DNA from 2 places in the Enterobacter sp. E14S genome. Region 2 is predicted to be linked to the other one. Evidence: predicted binding sites of a transcription regulator. Region 2 holds the regulator's gene; the other holds the start of a gene.
The links. The regulator sigma-54, encoded in region 2, starts transcription at its own class of promoters, with help from an activator protein. The targets are predictions, from matches to a motif close to GTTGGCACANNTTTCGCTNT.

Region 1 (3,452 bases), on a different contig from region 2:
GTCCTGCTTGCGGATATTTTTCACCAGCTGGCGGGCGGCAAAGCCCGAGCCGATGATGACGATACCGTTGCTCATTTTGCCTCCGTACCCAGTTCGTCAAAGACGTCTTTCCCGAGGGAACATTCCGGGCAGAGGAAGGTGTCCGGCACCTCACTCCACGGCGTACCCGGTGCGACATCCTGCAACGGCTCGCCCAGTTCCGGGTCGTAGATCCACTGGCAGACGCTGCACTGCATGCGCGGTCCGGGATCGGCGGCTGCCGCGGCGGCGCAGGCGCAGGTTTCCTGCTGTGCGGTCGGTTCGGCAGCTTGCGGAAGCGGTGCGAGCGCCCACTGGCGGGCAATATCGCGGCCGTGCTGGCGGCAGATCTCCAGGGCGTCGATATCCGGTCGCCATTTCGCCTTCAGGCTGAGGGACATTTCAAAGCCCGCATCCTGCAGGCGGGTAGACAGACGGTCTACCGCGCCGCCGCTCCAGCCGTGGGAGCCAAAGGCGCTGGCGCGCTTGTTGCGAAAACGCAGGCCGGTCATCTCTTCTACCAGACCGGCAATTTTCGGCATCATCACGTTGTTCATGGTGGAGGTGCCCACCAGCACGCCCTTAGAGCGGAAGACGTTGGTCAATACCTCGTTCTTATCGCTGCGCGCCACGTTGAAGATTTTCACCGCCACGTTGGGGTCCACTTCGTTGATGCCCTGGGCAATGGCGTCCGCCATCATGCGGGTGTTGTTGGACATGGTGTCGTAGAAAATAGTGATGCGGTCTTCCTGATAGTCCGCCGCCCACTTCAGGTAGAGCTCCACAATCTGGGTGGGATTTTCACGCCACACCACGCCGTGGGAGGTGGCAATCATATCCACCGGCAGGTTAAAGCCGAGGATCTCGGTGATTTTCGGCGTCACCAGGCGGCTGAACGGCGTCAGGATGTTGGCGTAGTAGCGCTGGCACTGCTCGAAGAGTTCGGTCTGGTCCACTTCGTCGTTGAACAGGCGCTCGTCGCAGTAATGCTGGCCGAAGGCGTCGTTGCTGAACAGTACCGCGTCGCCGGTCATGTAGGTCATCATGCTGTCCGGCCAGTGCAGCATCGGGGTTTCCACGAAGATCAGCTGCTTGCCGTTGCCGATATCCAGCGCGTCGCCGGTTTTCACGGTGTGGAAATTCCACTCCGGATGGTGGTGATGGCCGTTGATCGAGTCGATGGCGTTGGTGGTGCAGTAGATCGGCGTGTTCGGAATGTAAGACATCAGCTCGGTCAGCGCGCCGGCGTGGTCCTCTTCCGCGTGGTTGATGATGATGTAGTCGATGGCGTCCAGGTCGATTTCACTGCGCAGGTTCTGCACGAACTCGCGGCTGAACTTGTGATCGACGGTATCGATCAGCACGTTTTTTCCTTCGCGGATGAGATAGCTGTTGTAGCTGCTGCCGCGCAGCGTTTTGTATTCCGTCCCGTGGAAATCGCGCACTTCCCAGTCACGTTGACCCACCCAATGAATGTTATTTTTAACCAGAATAGACATAGCAACCTCTACGTAATACAGCATTTTCAAATAAGATGGTTTGCCTATATCAAGTTGCGTGCCAGCTTTTAAGTTATTGATTTTAATTAATTAATATTTTCATGATCCGTAATGGGTAGTCATTATGACTATCAAAAGCAGTGTCAATATGACAGCATGCATTGTCAAAATGACAGCGAGGTAAATATGAGCTTTTCCGTAGAAGTGCTGGCGAAGATCGCCATTGAGCTGCAGACCGGTATCGGCCATCAGGACCGCTTTCAGCGGCTGATCTCCACGCTGCGCCACGTGCTGGCGTGCGACGCCTCGGCGCTGCTGCGCTACGAGGGGCGGCAGTTTATTCCGCTGGCTATCGACGGGCTGGCGAATGACGTGCTTGGACGGCGTTTTACCCTTGAGGGCCATCCGCGTCTGGAGACTATCGCCCGTGCGGGTGACGTGGTGCGCTTCCCGGCGGACAGCGAGTTGCCCGACCCGTACGACGGGCTTATTCCCGGACAGGAGAGCCTGAAGGTTCACGCCTGTATCGGCCTGCCGCTGTTTGCCGGACAAAACCTGATTGGCGCACTGACCCTCGACGGCCTGTCGCCGGACCAGTTCGACACCTTTAGCGACGAAGAGCTGCGCCTGATTGCCGCCCTGGCCGCCGGGGCGCTGAACAATGCCCTGCTGATTGAACAGCTGGAGAGCCAGAACATTCTTCCCGGCAGCCCGGCGGCGTTTGAGCAGGTGACGCACACGGAGATGATCGGCCTTTCTCCGGGCATGGCGCAGCTCAAAAAAGAGATTGAGATTGTCGCCGCCTCAGATTTAAACGTGCTGATCTTCGGGGAAACCGGCACCGGCAAGGAGCTGGTGGCGAAGTCCATTCACGAAGCGTCGCCGCGCGCGGTGAACCCGCTGGTGTACCTCAACTGCGCCGCGCTGCCGGAAAGCGTGGCGGAAAGCGAGCTGTTTGGTCACGTTAAAGGGGCGTTTACCGGGGCCATCAGCAACCGCAGCGGCAAGTTCGAAATGGCTGATAACGGCACGCTGTTTCTGGACGAAATCGGCGAGCTCTCCCTGTCGCTGCAGGCCAAGCTGCTGCGCGTGCTGCAGTACGGCGACATCCAGCGCGTGGGGGATGACCGAAGCCACAGAGTGGACGTTCGCGTGCTGGCGGCAACGAACCGCGACCTGCGTGAAGCGGTGCTGGCAGGGCAGTTCCGCGCCGACCTGTTCCATCGCCTGAGCGTGTTCCCGCTTACCGTGCCGCCGCTGCGCGAGCGCGGGGACGACGTGGTGCTGCTGGCGGGCTTTTTCTGCGAGCAGTGCCGTCTCAGGATGGGGCTTTCCCGCGTGGTGCTGAGCCCGGGTGCGAGGTCGCATCTGCTGAGCTACGGCTGGCCGGGCAACGTGCGCGAGCTGGAGCACGCGATTCACCGCGCGGTGGTGCTGGCGCGGGGGACGCGTTCGGGTGACGAAGTTGTGATCCACGCGCGGCATTTTGCGCTGCAGGATGAAACCGCACCGGCTATTGCTCAGGCTGTACCCGAGATAGCGAATGAAAATCTGCGCGAAGCCACTGAGGCGTTTCAGCGTCAGATGATTACCCGCGCGCTGGAGCAGAATAACCGCAGCTGGGCGGCGTGCGCGCGGGCGCTGGAGATGGACGTCGCCAACCTGCACAGGCTGGCGAAGCGTCTGGGACTGAAGGGCTAGATAATCCCGGCCTGATAGAAATCCTGCAGGTTGATGGCGCCACACAGCCTGCCAGCGTCATCCACCACCGGTGCGGCGGTGATTTTGCGCTTCATCAGCACCTCTTTGGCTTCAATGGCGCGGCTCTCGGCGTTCAGCGTCAGCCCGCCTTTGGTCATGGCGTCCGACACTTTTGTTTCCAGCCTGCCGCCGCCCACCAGCCAGCGGCGCAGGTCGCCGTCGGTGAACACGCCC
Region 2 (3,452 bases):
GGGCTGGTTATCAATGGCATCGAAGGCGATGGGTGTTTCAAGCTGCACAAACACACCAACGGCACGCAGGGTATCCTCTTCCAGTTTGCCGTGCGGGATCGCGATGCCGTTGCCAATACCGGTACTGCCCATTTTTTCACGGGTCAGAATCGCTTCGAATACCACCTGCGGCGGCAGGCCCAGCTGTTTTGCAGCCAGTTCACTGATGATCTCCAGCGCACGTTTTTTGCTCTGGCAGTGAACCGCACTGCGGGTACATTCCTGGTTAAGGACATTGCTCAGTTGAAGAGCGGAATCGTTGTTCATCATAATTTCACCTAAGCGCTAACTGTACAAATGGCCTGTTGTGTTTCACAACAGGCGTCCTGCACCCGTTAACTGCCCGGACAATTAGTGTTGTTTCAGTTTATCTTTATGTTTATTGAGCTGTCGCGCAAGCTTATCAATCAAGCCGTCGATAGCAGCGTACATGTCTTGCCCTTCCGCACTGGCATGCAGTTCACCCCCGTTAACATGCAGGGTGGCATCCGAGATATGAGTCACTTTCTCCACTTTCAACACAATATAGACCTGATTGATCCTTTCGAAATACTGCTCGAGTTTTGCAAACTTCGCGTTCACGAAGTCGCGTAAAGCCTCAGTAATTTCGACGTTTTGTCCAGTGATGTTGAGCTGCATAGTGTCTTCCTTATCGGTTGTGTCAGACCAGCTGTTTACGCTGGTTGGACGGCGGAATGGATAAAGACTCTCGATACTTCGCAACAGTACGACGTGCCACCATAATACCCTGATCGGACAGCATGGTGGTTAACTTACTGTCGCTTAGTGGCTTCGCGGGGTTTTCCGCGGCGATCAACTTCTTCACCAGGGCACGAATGGCCGTTGACGACGCTTCGCCGCCGCCCTCGGTATTCACATGGCTGGAGAAGAAATACTTAAGCTCAAAAATACCGCGTGGACTGTGCAGATACTTCTGCGTGGTGACACGGGAAATGGTTGATTCATGCATCTCGACGGCCTGGGCGATATCCGCCAGTACCATCGGTTTCATATACTCTTCGCCCTGCTCAAAGAACGCCTGCTGCTGTTCGACAATACAGCGGCTGACGCGCAGCAGCGTATCATTTCGGCTCTCCAGACTTTTGATCAGCCATCGCGCTTCCTGAAGATTGCTACGAATATATTGATTGTCGGAGTCGTTACGCGCGCTGGTGCACATGGAGGCATACTGCTGGTTGATTTGCAGGCGAGGGATGCTGTCTGAATTCAGTTCAACGACCCAGCGGTCATTGTGTTTTCTGACCAGCACGTCCGGGATGACGTACTCGGGCTCGCTGGTTTGGATCGACTGTCCCGGACGCGGATCGAGTGACTGGATCAGATTCACCGCTTCTTTCAGCACCTCTTCCTTCAGGCGCGTAACGCGCATAAGGCTGCGGAAATCGTGGTTGGCCAACAGATCCAGATGATCGCTGATGATTAAACGCGCCTCGTCGAGCCATGGCGTCTCTTTGCTGAACTGAGAAAGCTGGATCAGCAGGCAGTCGCGCAGATCTTTTGCGGCCACGCCTACCGGATCGAAACGCTGGATGCGCTTCAGTACGGCTTCGACTTCCTCAAGCTCAATCTCTTCGTCGCCCATGCTTTCCAGGATATCGTCCAGCGTGACGGTCAAATAGCCGGTGTCGTCAACGGCATCGACAATTGAGGTGGCAATCGCGCGGTCGGTATCGGAGAAGGGGGTAAGTTCCACCTGCCACATCAGGTAATCCTGCAGCGACTGGGTGGTTTCTCCCTGATAGACCGGTAGCTCATCATCCTGGTAGTCTGCACGCGTACCGGAAGGGGTTCCGGCGGTGTAGATTTCATCCCAGCTGGCATCCAGCGGTAGCTCGTCGGGCATCTCTTTTTGTTCGAGTGCATCCGCGGTGTCGAGCGCTTCTGTATCCTGTGACTGCTGAGTATCTACCTCGTCATGAAGATCGGTTTGTTCCAGCAGGGGGTTGCTGTCCAGCGCCTGCTGGAGTTCCTGCTGAAGTTCTAACGTGGACAGTTGCAACAGGCGAATTGCCTGCTGTAGCTGCGGCGTCATTGCCAGTTGTTGGCTGAGCCTTAATTGCAAACCTTGCTTCATGTTCAGAGCGTTTTTCTCCGGTTCGGCGTTACGTTACCTCTACCCTATCAGAGTCTGAAGTCTTCCCCAAGATAGACGCGCTTAACATGATCGTCTTCGAGGATCTGCTGCGGCGTACCGTGGGCGATCAGATTGCCCTGGCTCACAATATACGCGCGTTCACACACGGCCAGCGTTTCACGGACGTTGTGGTCGGTGATCAGTACGCCAAGCCCGCTGTCACGCAGGTGTTCAATGATGCGTTTGATATCGATAACCGAGATCGGGTCAACGCCGGCAAACGGTTCATCCAGAAGGATAAATTTCGGGTTTGCGGCCAGCGCACGCGCAATCTCAACGCGACGGCGTTCCCCCCCGGAGAGTGCCTGACCGAGGCTGTCGCGCAGATGCTCAATGTGGAACTCTTCCATCAACTCGTTGGCACGATCCTGACGCTGTTCGCTGGTCAGATCGTTACGAATTTCCAGGACCGCCATCAGGTTATCGTAAACGCTAAGACGACGGAAAATGGAGGCTTCCTGCGGCAGGTAGCCGATCCCGCGACGCGCGCGCGCGTGCAGCGGCAGAAGGCTGATGTCTTCATCGTCAATGATAATGTTGCCGGCATCGCGCGGCACAATGCCAACGACCATGTAGAAAGTGGTGGTTTTACCCGCACCGTTAGGGCCAAGCAGCCCCACGATTTCGCCGGAGTTGACGGTCAGACTGACATCTTCTACGACACGGCGGCCCTTGTAGGCCTTCGCGAGATTTTTTGCAGTTAATGTTGCCATAACGAATTAGTTACTCTTCTTCTGTGCCGGGGCCTGGCCTTTGCCTTTGTCCTGCAGCTGCGACGGAACCAGTACGGTCGTGACGCGTTTGCCTTTCTCGCTGGAGGCCTGCATTTTTTGCTCTTTCACCAGATAGGTGATCTGGTCGCCGGTAATGTTGCTGTCCAGCTGTTCCAGATACGCGTTTCCGGTCAGTATGACCAGGTCCTTCGCCAGCTCATAGTGCATATGCGAAGCGCGGCCTTTCACCGGTTTGCCGTTGTCCTGCATCTGGTAGAAGGTGGCCGGGTTGCCGTAACCATCAATGATCTCTTTGCCCTGCTCGCCACCCGGACGGGTCACGACCACTTTGTCGGCGTTAATTTTGATGGTGCCCTGAGTCATGACGACGTTACCCGTGAAGGTGACGACGTTGCCCTGCATATCGAGAGACTGGGTATCAGACTCGATATGGATCGGTTGGTCGGTATCGCCCGTTACAGCAAGCGCGGGGAGACTGGTCGCCAGCATCGCACTGGCGATAATTACTTTAAGGCTGAGTTTGT

Region 1: norV (anaerobic nitric oxide reductase flavorubredoxin) is a predicted target of sigma-54. The motif match lies at 1,564-1,583, and genes of this name have one in related genera.

The regions. Positions count from the first base shown of each region.
Region 1 is NZ_JBVODQ010000007.1:92,158-95,609, forward strand. It holds gene norW (NADH:flavorubredoxin reductase NorW) at 1-75, opposite strand, end outside; gene norV (anaerobic nitric oxide reductase flavorubredoxin) at 72-1,517, opposite strand; gene norR (nitric oxide reductase transcriptional regulator NorR) at 1,704-3,218, shown strand; gene gutQ (arabinose-5-phosphate isomerase GutQ) at 3,215-3,452, opposite strand, start outside.
Region 2 is NZ_JBVODQ010000006.1:126,649-130,100, reverse strand. It holds gene ptsN (PTS IIA-like nitrogen regulatory protein PtsN) at 1-309, opposite strand, end outside; gene hpf (ribosome hibernation promoting factor) at 391-678, opposite strand; gene rpoN (RNA polymerase factor sigma-54) at 701-2,134, opposite strand; gene lptB (LPS export ABC transporter ATP-binding protein) at 2,182-2,907, opposite strand; gene lptA (lipopolysaccharide ABC transporter substrate-binding protein LptA) at 2,914-3,452, opposite strand, start outside; gene lptC (LPS export ABC transporter periplasmic protein LptC) at 3,437-3,452, opposite strand, start outside.